DNA from 3 places in the Pseudoalteromonas galatheae genome. Region 3 is predicted to be linked to each of the others. Evidence: predicted binding sites of a transcription regulator. Region 3 holds the regulator's gene; each other region holds the start of a gene.
What was found. The regulator sigma-54, encoded in region 3, starts transcription at its own class of promoters, with help from an activator protein. The targets are predictions, from matches to a motif close to GTTGGCACGNNNNTNGNNT.
Positions count from the first base shown of each region.

Region 1: a site for sigma-54 is predicted at 2,261-2,279, ahead of fliE (flagellar hook-basal body complex protein FliE). Genes of this name have one in related genera too.
Region 2: a site for sigma-54 is predicted at 1,984-2,002, ahead of fliE (flagellar hook-basal body complex protein FliE). Genes of this name have one in related genera too.

Region 1 covers NZ_PNCO02000001.1:1,087,887-1,092,632, forward strand. Annotated here, with positions in the region: gene CWC29_RS04740 (sensor histidine kinase) at 1-684, shown strand, start outside; gene CWC29_RS04745 (sigma-54-dependent transcriptional regulator) at 681-2,060, shown strand; gene fliE (flagellar hook-basal body complex protein FliE) at 2,318-2,650, shown strand; gene fliF (flagellar basal-body MS-ring/collar protein FliF) at 2,671-4,389, shown strand; gene fliG (flagellar motor switch protein FliG) at 4,382-4,746, shown strand, end outside.
Region 2 covers NZ_PNCO02000001.1:605,310-610,055, forward strand. Annotated here, with positions in the region: gene CWC29_RS02595 (methyltransferase family protein) at 1-295, shown strand, start outside; gene CWC29_RS02600 (hypothetical protein) at 308-730, shown strand; gene CWC29_RS02605 (hypothetical protein) at 741-1,112, shown strand; gene CWC29_RS02610 (hypothetical protein) at 1,157-1,507, shown strand; gene CWC29_RS02615 (DUF5676 family membrane protein) at 1,547-1,807, shown strand; gene fliE (flagellar hook-basal body complex protein FliE) at 2,041-2,349, shown strand; gene CWC29_RS02625 (recombinase family protein) at 2,487-3,062, shown strand; gene CWC29_RS02630 (KAP family P-loop NTPase fold protein) at 3,074-4,746, shown strand, end outside.
Region 3 covers NZ_PNCO02000001.1:3,311,574-3,316,319, forward strand. Annotated here, with positions in the region: gene lptC (LPS export ABC transporter periplasmic protein LptC) at 1-271, shown strand, start outside; gene lptA (lipopolysaccharide transport periplasmic protein LptA) at 261-803, shown strand; gene lptB (LPS export ABC transporter ATP-binding protein) at 803-1,528, shown strand; gene CWC29_RS14730 (RNA polymerase factor sigma-54) at 1,575-3,074, shown strand; gene hpf (ribosome hibernation promoting factor) at 3,104-3,391, shown strand; gene ptsN (PTS IIA-like nitrogen regulatory protein PtsN) at 3,393-3,851, shown strand; gene rapZ (RNase adapter RapZ) at 3,844-4,710, shown strand; gene CWC29_RS14750 (HPr family phosphocarrier protein) at 4,711-4,746, shown strand, end outside.

The sequences.
Region 1 (4,746 bases), 2.2 Mb from region 3:
ATGCAAAGATTGAGTGCATTGGGAAAAATGGTCGCTTCACTGGCCCACCAAGTGCGTACGCCGTTATCGGCTGCGATGTTATATGGTGCAAACCTAGGTGCAGCTAACCTTCCTTCGGCTTCTCGAGAAAAGTTTCATGACAAGTTGATGTCTCGCCTAAAAGACTTAGAAAGCCAAGTTAATGACATGCTGTTGTTCGCTAAAAGTGGTGAACAACAAGTCGTTGAGCGAGTGTCAATGCAACAGTTATTGAGTGAAGTCAAAGCGGGTGCTGACGCTATGGTTGAGCTTAACCAAGCAAAGCTGGAAGCATTTTTACCCGAGCCAGATATTGAAATATTAGGTAATCGTACTGCGCTTGCAAGTGCGATCCAAAACCTGATCCACAACAGTATTCAAATTATTGGCAGTGCGGCACACATTGAACTTAATGCAGAGCGCGAGCCGTGTGGCGAGTATGTACGTATCTCAGTTGTTGATAATGGGCCTGGCATTGATGAAACCTTAGTAGACAAGTTGTTTGAACCATTTTTTACAACTAAGTCGCAGGGGACTGGGCTAGGACTTGCGGTGGTTAATTCGGTTGCTAACGCGCATAAAGGGTTTGCGCAGGCAGACAATGTTGAAGGTAAGGGTGCGCGTTTTAGCTTGGTACTACCACTAATTGAGGCGGAGGAACTATGAGTAACAGAGTTTTAGTTGTTGAAGATGATGCTGGTTTAAGAGAAGCACTCATTGATACATTGCAGCTTTCAAATATTGAGTGCGTAGAAGCAAGTTGTGCGGAACAAGCCGTTTTATTGCTAAAGCAGGAAACCTTTTCTTTGGTGGTGAGTGACGTGCAAATGGGTGCCATGAGTGGACTTGACTTATTAAAGACTATTAAACTCAACTATCCAGAATTACCAGTATTGATGATGACAGCATACGCAACCATTGATGATGCGGTTGAAGCGATGAGATTGGGCGCTATCGACTATATGGCCAAGCCATTTGCACCTGAAGTGTTGCTCAATATGGTTGGTCGTTATTTACCTGAGAAGGAAAAAGAGACTGACGGCCCCATTGTTGCCGATCCAAAGAGTATTAAACTACTTGAACTGGCTGCAAAAGTAGCTAAGTCGGATGCCAGCGTTATGGTACTTGGGCCAAGCGGTTCAGGTAAAGAAGTGTTGGCTCGCTATATTCACGATAAATCAGATAGAGCAGACGAGCCTTTTATCGCAATTAACTGCGCTGCAATTCCAGAGAATATGCTTGAAGCAACCTTATTTGGCTACGAAAAAGGGGCGTTTACAGGTGCCATTCAAGCGTGTCCTGGAAAATTTGAGCAAGCGCAAAAGGGAACCATTTTGCTTGATGAGATCACTGAGATGGATTTGGGCTTACAAGCAAAACTACTTCGTGTGCTACAAGAGCGTGAGGTAGAGCGTCTAGGCAGCAGAAAAACCATTTCACTGGATGTCAGAGTGTTGGCAACCAGTAACCGCGATTTAAAAGAAGCGGTGGATGATGGGGTATTTAGAGAAGATTTATATTACCGTCTCAATGTTTTCCCGCTAGAGTGGCTGCCATTGAAAGACAGAGCGGGTGATATCGCTGTGTTAGCTGAGCATTTGTTGGTAAGACATACGCAAAAAGCAGGCAAGTCAACACCTATACTAAGCAGCGGTGCAAAGCGCAAGCTCAGTTCGCACACTTGGCCAGGAAACGTACGGGAGCTAGACAACGTTATTCAACGCGCCCTAATTTTGTTCCAAGGTAATGAAATTCAAGAAGATGATATTTTTATCGAAAATTTCTCACCGATGGCTTTGGTTGAGTCATCTCCAACTGTAAACCATGAGGCATCAGTTTTAATGGAGCGCTCGCAAAGTGATGATGAGATCATTAGCTATAAAGATGAGTTACAGGATAAAGAGCACCAAATTATTTTAGATACGCTGGCAAAGTTTAATGGTAAACGTAAAGAGGTAGCGGAGGTATTGGGCATGAGCCCTCGCACACTTCGCTATAAGCTGGCGAAAATGCGAGATTTAGGGATTGCGCTACCCGCTTAACCTAAATTACCTGAGCTTAAAAGGAATGAGTTAACTCATTCCTTATCCAAACCTCAAGTTAAATTTTATCTGTTAATTCAAGTTTAATAAGGTGCCTATAAAGATCAGCAGATCTTAGGCTCCTAATTTTCACTTCTATGTACTGCCAATTTTTCGACATGCAAAAAACAATGTAACATACTGAAAAATAAAGGTTTTAAGTTGGCACGTTTTCTGCTTTATTAATGGTAACTAAGAGTTATTTTGAGTAAAGCATCATGAAAGTACAATCATCAGCGCTATTTCAAGAAATGCAGGCTATGGCTGCAGAAGCGACGAGAAACACACAGCCATCAGTGCAGCCAGTAAAGACGGCAGCATCTTCGTCGGCTCAGTTTGGCGATTTACTCTCAGACGCACTTAATACAGTTCATGGCTTACAACAAGAAGCAAAACAAAAAGTCACCGCAGTTGAAATGGGTGACAGAAGCGTTTCTCTTGCAGAAGCCATGATAGCGAAACAAAAATCGTCGGTCGCTTTTGAGGCTACAGTGCAAGTTCGTAATAAACTTGTTGAGGCCTATAAAGAAATCATGAGCATGCCAGTTTAATTGAGTGACTGTGGAGAGTAATCGTGGCTACTAATCAATCAACAGATCTTACGCTTTCCGACGCAGCGCTGAATAATGACAGCGGTTCGGATGAGCAACAAGAGCAAAAATCAGGCTACTTCAGTGCGCTAAGCGGTGTTGATATGTTGCGCCAGGTTACTCTGGTTATTGCCCTTGCTATTTGTTTAGCAATCGCAATCTTTATTATCATTTGGGCGCGCCAACCAGATATGCGCCCACTTGGTAAATACCCAACAGAAGAACTCGTCGAAACGTTAGACTTTTTAGATCAACAGAAAATTGAATACCAACTCGATGGTAATACCATTTTAGTTGCTGAGTCGGACTATCAGGACATCAAACTACGGATGGCGCGTGACGGTTTTACCCAATCTCCGAGTTCTGGCACTGATATTCTGATGCAGGATATGGGTTTTGGTGTTAGCCAACGTCTTGAAAGAGAGCGCTTAAAGCATAGTCGTGAGCAACAACTTGCGAGAACAATTGAAGAGTTACAAGACGTAAACCGTGCAAAAGTGTTACTCGCAATCCCAAAAGAAAACGTCTTTGCACGTCGTGAGAAAAAGCCTTCGGCAACCGTAGTTATTACCCTTAAACGTGGTAAAACGCTTGGCGGCGAAGAGGTCGATTCAATCGTAGACATTGTGGCATCAGCGGTACAGGGCTTAGAGCCTTCACGCGTGACAGTGACTGATCAAAACGGTCGTCTACTCAACTCAGGTTCTCAAGACTCTTTGGCTGCGCGCTCGAGAAAAGAGTATGAAATTGAACGTAAACGTGAACAAGAGTATCTAGAGAAAATTGATAGCATACTGATCCCAACAGTGGGCCTTGGTAACTTTACCGCGCAGGTTGACTTAACGATGGACTTCAGCGCAGTTGAAGAAACACAAAAACGTTATAACCCTGATTTACCTGCGGTTCGCAGCGAAACAACGTATGAAGAAAATAATATTGGTGGCTTAGCTGTGGGCATTCCTGGAGCGCTGACTAATCAACCTCCTGTAAACTCAAATATCCCAGAGATTGCTGGGCAAGGCGGCAATGGTCAAAGTGCAACACCAAGCAGTAATCAAAAAGAAGCAACCCGTAACTATGAATTAGATACTACTATCAGCCATAAGCGGCAGCAAACAGGTGTTATTCGCCGGATCAGCGTGAGTGTAGCCGTTGACTATCTCGCCAAGCCTGATGCTGAAGGTAACATGGCAATGGCTCCGCGTACGCAAGAAGAGTTAAACAACATTCGTCGTTTGCTACAAGGTGGTGTGGGCTTTGATATGCAGCGAGGTGATGCATTAGAAGTGGTAACGGTACCATTTGTGCGTGAAGATCTCACCGAAATACAAGAGATACCACTTTGGGAGCAGGACTGGTTCCAAAAGACCATCCGTCTTGTTGCAGGTACCTTAGTGATCATTGTGCTAATCTTAGCGGTAGTAAGACCTATGCTTAAACGTCTAATTTACCCAGATGACACGCTTGAAGATTTTGATGAAGATGCGTTGACCAGTGGTGTAGATTTAGGCGACAGTACACTAGATATGCTAAATAACGATTTCGATGAGTCTGCGGTTGGCTTCTCTTCTGACGGTAGATTACAATTGCCAGACTTACATGGCGACGAGGACTTACTTAAAGCAGTACGTGCCTTAGTTGCTAACGAACCAGAACTCTCATCACAAGTTGTGAAAGCGTGGTTGACAGAAGATGACTGATCAAGAACAAAAACAATTGCCCGCAGCCTTTGACGTTGACAAGCTAGACGGCGTCGACAAGGCTGCCATCTTACTGCTCAGTTTAACTGAAGAAGATGCGGCTCAGATTTTAAAACACCTAGAGCCTAAGCAAGTGCAAAAGGTTGGTATGGCGATGGCCTCCATGGACGACCTATCCCAGGCTAAAATTGCAGCTGTACACAATTTGTTTATTGAGCAGATTCAAAGCTTTAGTACGATTGGTTTCCAATCTGAAGACTTTATTAAGAAAGCACTAACCGCAGCGCTTGGTGAAGACAAAGCTGCGAGCCTTATTGATCAAATCGTTATGGGTTCTGGTGCAAAAGGCTTGGACTC
Region 2 (4,746 bases), 2.7 Mb from region 3:
GTTGTCTTCAGCATGGAACGTATTGCATCACGCGCAAAAACACCATCAATTGGCTACTACAGGATGGTATGCGAGGTGTCGTCACCCACAGTACGTAGCTTTCATTCTAATCATGTTTGGCTTTTTATTGCAGTGGCCGACCATCCCGACACTTACGATGTTTCCAATCTTAGTCGTTGTTTATGTCAAGCTAGCCAAACGCGAAGAAGCACAAGCTATTGCAGAGTTTGGCTCTGAGTACCGCAGGTATATGGAATCGACACCAAGTTGGATTCCAAATTTTAATAAAATGTAGAAGGTAAAAATTATGAAAACATTAGGTAAATCAATTCTATTTTCTGGCTCACTGATGGTAGCCACAAGCTCATTTGCCCAAGATCATGACCATAAGCATGAAAGTGTGAACAAATATGATATGCATCAAGGCATGGAGATGTCACACGAAAATATGGAAAAAATGCATAAAAAGATGATGGAAATGAAAAAAGAAGTTTTAGCAATTAAATCTGAACAAGACCCTGATAAGCAACAGCGAATGATGCATCAACATAGACGTTCAATGATGAAAATTATGCAGATCATGCATCGAGGTATGGAAGACAAACCTATACATAAACAAATTGCAATGGCTGAACATCATCTGGAAATGATGGAAAACATGATGCCTCAAATGAAAGAAAAGATGACAGAAATGAAAGGCAAAAAACAAAACCACTCGCACTCTCATTAGGAGGTAAATTATGAGCGATTTAGAGCATAGAGTTGGCGTTAGAGAGCAGAATTTAGTTGTTCGCAATTTGAGGCTAAGTAATGTTACAGAAGAAAATTGTGACGAGCTAGTAAAAGAAATTGATCAGCTTTTTGGTATTGATGAAGTTAGCTACAACATCAAAGAAGGTGAAATACATCTCGCATATGATGCGGTGAACATAAACCTTGATGGGGTTGAGGAAGTAATTCGCAAACATGGTGCTGATGTTCATGATGATTGGTGGACACATACTAAAGAAAGCTACTACAAATTTGTTGATCAGAATGTTAAAGACAACGCTGCTCATAAACCGTGGAGTTGTCACAAAGTTCCTCCGGGTGCAAGCCGGAAAAATAAGTAAGCTTACGAAGAGCTTGCTCAGTTAATAAGTAAGATGAGGAGAAAATGATGAAAACATCCAATATGAAGATTCTACTTTTATTTGTATTTGGTATCTTTCTAGCGGGTTGTTCCAATACTGCGTTTTATCACAAAAATATGATGAGGGGTCAAGTGGTTGAGCAGTCTACTGATCGAACTCTGATTTGTATTGGTGCCAAACATGGCGCGGAGGTTGGACAAAAATACAGTGTTATTAGATTCCATGAGGAAATAGCGCCGGGTGAAGGTGATGATCCGTATACCATAGAAAAAGTGGGAACTGTTCAAATTACTAAAATTGTGAATGATCACTTCGCTACGGTAAAACTACTATCAGGTGATATTGCAGCGAAAGATATGGTGGAGCTTGAATAGTAATTAAGTGGTGGCGCAAGCCACCACTGGAGAATAACGATGAAACTTAATGAGAAAGCTTTTGCGTTGGCTTGTGCAGCCGCTTTTGGCATTGTTTGGTTGGTTTGTTCAATGGTGGTAATGATGCTGCCTGATATGATGTCTAGTATGACGGGCAACATGTTGCATACTGACTGGAAAATTCTGGGCTGGCAGATGTCCTTTATAGGAGTATTTATTGGTGGATTTTTTTGGGTGTTATTTGCAGGTGTAACAGGGGGAATTGTAGCAAAGATTTACAATAACCTGAATTCGAAATAGTAGTCACATTTAGATTGGTGGAAATAATTAAATTAACAACAGCGAATCCATTTAATCAATCATTAATTGAATGACGCTAAGCAAGAATGAAAAACTTTTTTCAGTTTTAAATATGAAGTCTAAGGTGTGTCTTAAACACACCTTAGCTGTTGAGTTTTAAGGAAAAAACTATTTTCTTTGGCACTCAATTTGCAATGTTCGTGAGAGACAATTAATTGACGAAGAGTATGTTTATGCTTCATATCGAAAACACTTTAATTAGCCAGCTCCAAAACTCATCTGTTTATAAATCAAGCTTAGAGGAACAAAAAACTAATAATAATGAGTTCTCTAATCTACTTATTAAGGCGATTGACAATGTAAATGAATTGCATCAAAAAGCAGGTAAAGCGACAAAAGAATTCGAGTTAGGGACAACAGACATTAGTTTAGCAGAGGTTATGATTGCAAGATCAAAAGCAGGAGTTGCTACTGAAGCCACTATACAAGTTAGAAATAAAGCAATAGAAGGGTACAAAGAAATTATGAATATGGCTCTATAAACTTTTAGTATGTTAGAGTAAACAACTAGAATTTATGATAGAAAGTCATCGTTTTATTTCGTTCATGTACGAAATTATCAAATGGACTTTCGTTCATGTAATTGTTATGGTGTACGAAAGGTATAGGTTTCGTACATATGAAAGTTGGTTTTGCACGAGTTTCGACTCAAGAACAAGATTTACAAGTTCAACTGTCCAAGTTGGACCGTTATGGTTGTGAGAAAGTATTTCAAGGGAAGCAAAGTGGTGCTTCGATTAAAAATGATGAGAAGTTAAAAGATCTCATAGATTTTATACGAGAAGGCGATGAAGTAATTGTTACTCGCCTTGATCGGCTTGGCCGATCATTAAAGACTATTCTCGAAGCTATTGAAAGTATCCATAAAAAAGGAGCGTGTTTAAATATCATCGACGGCTCTCTTAACACTGGTAATGATAATCCATTCTCGACGGCGATGATCAACCTATGTGGAGTCTTCGCTCAGCTTGAGCGGGATTTAATAAAAGCCAGAACAGCAGAAGGTCGTGAAGAGGCTAAGGCTAAAGGCAAACATATGGGGAGAATGCCTGCTTTGTCTGATAAACAAGCGAAGGAATTATATGAAGATAAATTAAATGGTGAATCGATTTCTGCATTAGCAAAAAAATATTCTGTTAGCCGCCCTACGGTTCACAGAACTATTAAAAGAATGGAAAAGCAAAATAATAAATAAAGGGAGATGTTATGTGGTCTGACAAAGAATCAAAAATTGATTTCTTAAATTTTAATGAAGCGGCTGAGTCGATTAAAGACCTTATAACAGAAAAGGAATTAATGCCTATTAGCGTCGGTGTCTTTGGTGATTGGGGCGCAGGAAAATCTACTATTCTTGAACTTACCAAAGCATCTTTGGAAACTGATGAACAAGAATATATCCAAGTACATTTTGATGCATGGACTTTCCAAGGGTACGATGATGCTAAAGCTGCGCTATTAGAAACAATCGCATCTACTTTAGTTAAAAAAGCAGCAGACGATAAAAACCTAAGTGCAAAAGCAAAAGAGTTTGCTGGACGAATAGATAAGATCAGACTGATGGGACTACTTATGGATGGTGGTGCAGCATTAGCTGGTATACCGACTATGGGTGGTATACAGAAGATCATGGGACTATTCAGTGGTGGTGACGATGGTGAACTGGATGTTGATGATGTAAAAGGTGCTGTCGATGGCGCTAAGGATGTCGCGAAGAAAAACAAAGGTTTGATCAAAGATAAGAAATCATTCTCACCTCCTAAAGAAATTAAAGAATTCCGAAAAGCATATTCAGATCTGCTAAAGGAGTTTGATAAACCACTTATTGTCTATGTCGATAATTTAGATCGCTGCTCTCCATTTAATGCCATTTCAACACTTGAGGCGATCAGATTATTTCTATTTCTACCAAATACCGCATTTGTTATTGCCGCCGATGAAGACATGATCCGCTTGGCTGTGCCGGAATATCACAAAGGTGCATCTCAACGACATCAAACTGATTATTTAGACAAGCTTATTCAAATTCCTGTGCATGTACCAAGACCCGGCGTTCTGGAGATAAGGGCATATTTAATGATGCTTACTGCTCAAGACCACGGCGTTACCGATGCTCAATTAGAAACGATAAGATGTGCCCTTGAAGAATCATTAAGGCTGTCGTGGAAACAACCACAAATAACCATTGATGAGCTACTTCAAGATCACGCTATCGAAAAGCATTCAGAACTCAGAAGTAAATTTGTAGTTGCTGAGCAGTTAGCTCCACTATTAGCTGAATCTACAAACATTAACGGCAACCCTCGCATAGTTAAGCGATTACTGAACCAAGTGAAGATGAGAAAGAAAACGGCTCACCGTCGAGGTATGCAGCTTGATGAAAAAACCATCACTAAGCTGGTAATTTTTGAGAGGTGCTTAGGCACTCAGGCTACCAATAAGCTTTATGAATTAATTGACAAGGAAAAGGGATTCCCAAAAGTATTGGCGGAACTCGAAAATTCAGAAGTTGAATTTGACGAAATTAAGTTACCTGAAGAGTGGAAGCTAGACCTAGCTTTTATTGATAAATGGTCAAAATTACCTCCAATGTTTACTGAGATGGATTTGACTCCAGCGGCGTATCTGAGTCGAGAAAGCATTCCAATGGGCGCTGTTAATGCGGTAATGTCAGGAGCCGCTCAAAAACTTGTAGAAGACTTAATGAAGCAAAAGGTAAGGGTCAGTGGCGTTAACTCTACTGCGATTACCACAACTCCTAAGGAAGAATACATGTCAGTCATGGATGGTTTGATTGAAAACTTTAAGTTGATTGGTGATTGGACTGAAAGACCTACAGGCATTTATGGAGCAGTGCTACTTGCCAAGCAGGATGATAAATG
Region 3 (4,746 bases):
AAGTTCATCGGAAGCAACATTATACGAAAACAATACTTTAATCTTGGAAGGCAATGTATTGGCAAAGAATTTAACACCTAACGCCATGATCACTGATATTAATGCCGACAATGTAAGAGTTGAAATTAAGCAAAAATTGATGAAGTCGGAACACCCTGTTGTTATCACGGGTCCTAGTCTTAGGATCACGGGTAAAGGGCTACATGCGGATCTGCAAAAGCAAGTGATCGAACTCATCAACCACACAAAGACAATTTATTATGACCAGTAAAATCATTAACAACCTAGTTTGCATCGGCTTGCTTGCAAGTTCTACTCTGGCTATTGCCGCAGAACAAAATGAAGTCATTATTGATGCTGGCCGTCAGCAAGCTCAGCTGCAAAGCAATATCGGTATTTTTGAACAGAATGTTGTAATTATTCATGGCAACAGAAAAATAAATGCTGACCGCCTAGAGGTTCACCGCCGCGCAGAGCTTGGTACAAATAAACAGCTGCTTGTTGCAACTGGCAGCCCTGCCACTTTTAGCGAACGTCAACCTGATGGCAACTTGCTAGAAGCCAAAGCAAATGAAATCCGTTACGACGTAGCTAAAGGAACCCTAGTGATTTCTGGCGATGCGGAAATCAATCAAACAGGGCAAAAAATCAATGCGCAAGTCATCACCTACGACATTGAAAAGCAATTGATCAGCGCTGAGCGCTCAGATCAAGAAGATTCCCGTGTAAGAACCATACTTGTTCCTGTAGATGACAAAAAAGACGCAAAAGATAAAAAAGCGCAGGAAGAAGGTAACAATTAATGAGCGAGCTCAAAGCAACGGGTTTAGCAAAGAGTTATAAAGGTCGTGAAGTCGTCAAGAATGTTGGCTTAAGTGTCCAAGCTGGCAGTATTGTAGGTTTGTTAGGCCCAAATGGCGCAGGTAAAACCACTACTTTTTACATGATAGTAGGATTAGTACCAAGCGATAAAGGTTTTATTCAGATTGATGGCGAAGACATCACTTTACTACCGATGCATAGCCGCGCGCGACTTGGCATTGGCTATCTTCCGCAAGAGTCTTCAATCTTTAGAAAGCTCACGGTCTATCAAAATTTAATGGCGATTTTAGAAACTCGAAAAGACTTAACTAAAGTTGAAAGAGAGGCTGAGCTAAATGAGTTATTAGATGAATTTAATATTCAACATATTCGCGATTCACAGGGTATGGCATTATCGGGAGGCGAAAGAAGACGGGTAGAAATTGCTCGCGCTTTAGCTGCTAATCCCAAGTTTATCCTGTTAGATGAACCTTTTGCTGGTGTTGATCCAATTTCGGTGTTAGATATAAAGACAATCATAGAGCACCTAAAAAACCGCGGTATCGGTGTATTAATCACCGATCACAACGTAAGAGAAACACTAGACGTATGTGAAAAGGCCTACATCGTTTCACATGGTGAGTTAATCGCTGCAGGCACGCCAGAACATGTTTTGGCAGATCAAACCGTAAGAGATGTCTACCTAGGCGAACAATTCAAGCTATAGTTAAGACGTAGTATTAATAACTGTTAAAAAGGATTGTTAGAGATACATGAGGCAATCATTACAGCTGCGCATGGGGCAGCAACTTACAATGACTCCACAACTGCAACAAGCTATTCGCTTGCTGCAGCTTAGTACATTGGATCTGCAACAGGAAATACAAGAAGCATTAGACAGCAATCCATTATTGGAAGTGGAAGAAGGTGATAATACTGACGGCGAAAATGCTGACCAACACGGCCAAGAAAAGAGCAGCACTGAAGATAATCAAAATTCAGGCGATGAAGCATCAGTTAGTGACTATGAGATAGACTCAGATACCGCCATGAGCAAAGACACGGTGAGCGATGATCTCGCCATGGATGTCACTTGGGACGAGTATATGAGCGCAGCTCCAGCCGCCAGCTCAGGTCCACTCCCTGATGACGATAATGTTTATCAAGGGGAAACCTCTGAATCTCTCCATGATTATCTCATGTGGCAACTTGAGTTGACTCCATTTAGTCCAACAGATAGAGCTATTGCGATTGCGATTATTGAAGCGGTCGACCTGTCAGGCATTTTAACACTCTCTTGCGAAGACATTTTAGAGAGCATTAATGACGAAGATAGCGAAGAGCCTATTGAGCTAGATGAAGTCGAAGCCGTACTCAAACGTATTCAGCTTTTTGACCCTGTTGGTATCGCTGCGCGTAGTTTACAAGAATGCTTATGTATTCAGCTAAACCAATTCGCCCCAGATACGCCATGGATTGCCGAAACGAAAATGATCCTGACAGAGCATATTGATTTGCTTGCCAGCCGTGACTATCGAACTTTGGCTAAGAAAACGCGCCTTAAAGAAGCCGATCTCAAAGAGGTGATGACGCTAATTCATAGTCTTAACCCAAAGCCTGCGGCAAGCATTATTCATGAAGAACCTGAGTATGTGATCCCTGATGTATCGGTGAAAAAAGTAAAAGGTCGTTGGGTCGTAGAGCTAAACCCTGATGCTATGCCTAAAATAAGAGTAAACGATCACTACGCTGCGATGTCTAGAACGGCGAAATCCAGTACGGATAGTCAGTTTATTCGCTCTCATTTACAAGAAGCAAAATGGTTTATTAAAAGCTTAGAAAGCCGAAATGATACTTTATTAAAAGTTACCAATTGCATTGTGCAACAACAACAGGCATTCTTTGAACATGGCCCCGAAGCAATGCGCCCTATGGTGCTAAATGATGTTGCTGAAATGGTTGAGATGCATGAGTCCACAATTTCCCGTGTGACAACACAAAAATATATGCATACACCTCGGGGAATATTTGAGCTGAAGTATTTCTTCTCTAGCCATGTAAGTACAGAAAATGGAGGTGAGTGCTCTTCCACAGCAATTAGGGCACTTATCAAAAAGCTGATAGCTGCAGAAAATACCGCGAAGCCATTGAGTGACAGCAAAATTGCAGATATCTTAGCTGAGCAAGGAATTAAGGTAGCGAGACGCACGATTGCAAAATATCGTGAATCCCTAGCCATTCCACCGTCAAATCAGCGTAAAAGTTTGATATAAGACGTAAAACCCAAGAAGGAAAAATGCTTATGCAACTAAATCTAACTGGTCGCCATGTAGAAATTACTGACTCATTAAGAGACTATGTCACCAACAAGTTTGCGAAGCTAGAAAGGCACTTTGATCATATCAATAACGTGCATGTGATCCTAGATGTCGAGAAGCTAGTACAAAAAGCAGAAGCAACATTACACGTAAACGGCGGCGAACTATTTGCATCAACAGAGCATCAAGATATGTATGCCGCAATTGATGGCCTTATCAACAAGCTAGATCGTCAAGTTATTAAACACAAAGAGAAGCTCACTCGACACTAAGATGAAATTAAGTGAATTAGTGAACAAGGACTGCAGTAAAGCTGCGGTCCTTTTTAATAGCAAAAAACGTATTTTAGAATACATCAGCGAACTGGCTCATAGTCAAATTCCAAATACCAGTCAGCATGCTATCTTGGACGCTTTAATGGCGCGAGAGAAATTAGGTAGCACTGGGATTGGTAAAGGCATTGCTATTCCTCATGGACGACTTGAAGGGTTAGATAAAATCCTTGCAATGGTACTTGTCAGTGAGCAAGGGATCCAGTTTGAAGCCATAGATAAGCAGCCGGTCGATATTTTTGTCGCATTCATCGTACCTGAAGGTGATAATCAACAGCACCTGAAGACCTTAGCGGCGATTGCTGATACACTCCAAGACAAGTCTTTTTGCAAAATGCTTAGGCAAGCAAAAAGTGATGATGAGTTATATGCAGTGATCCAAGGTGAATTTGATGAGTGATGAAGAAAAAGGACTCGAGCTTATCATTATCAGTGGCCGATCTGGCTCTGGTAAATCTGTAGCGCTTCGAGTATTGGAAGATTTAGGCTACTATTGTGTAGATAATATTCCAGTCAACTTACTGCCCTCTTTAGTCCGTAGTGTTTCCGACAATTATAATAAAATTGCAGTGAGCATTGATGTTAGAAACTTGCCTAAAGAACAAGACGAGTTTAATGACATTCTTGAGTACTTACCAGGCTTCGCCAAACCTACCCTGTTTTATTTAGACAGTGACGATCAAACCCTGATAAAACGCTTCTCAGAAACACGCCGTTTGCACCCGCTTTCACTGCATAACCTCCCATTAGATGTTGCAATTAAGAAAGAACGAGAATTATTAGATGTATTGATCACTCGCGCCGACTTCCTCATTGATACTACAGGCCTGAGCGTTCATCAACTTGCTGAAGATATTCGCGAAAAAATCTTAGGTAAAAAAGACAAACAACTCATTATTACCTTTGAATCTTTCGGCTTTAAACACGGTATTCCAAAACAAGCGGATTACGTTTTTGATGCGCGCTTTTTACCCAATCCACATTGGGAACCTGAGCTTAAGCCGCTCACGGGCCTAGATCAGCCAGTCAAAGACTATTTGTCGAGTCACAGCATCGTGCAAAAGTTTACTTGGCAAATTCAAACCTTTGTACAAACTTGGTTACCACACTTAGAACGTAACAATCGCAGCTATCTAACAATCGCAATAGGATGCACTGGAGGGCAGCACCGTTCGGTATACCTCGCACAAACCATAGGCGAGCGTTTTGCTAAAACCCACCCTAACGTCAAAATTCGTCATCGTGAGCAAGAGGGTTAAATGTTAGAAGATACGTTTTTAATCCAGAACAAGCTA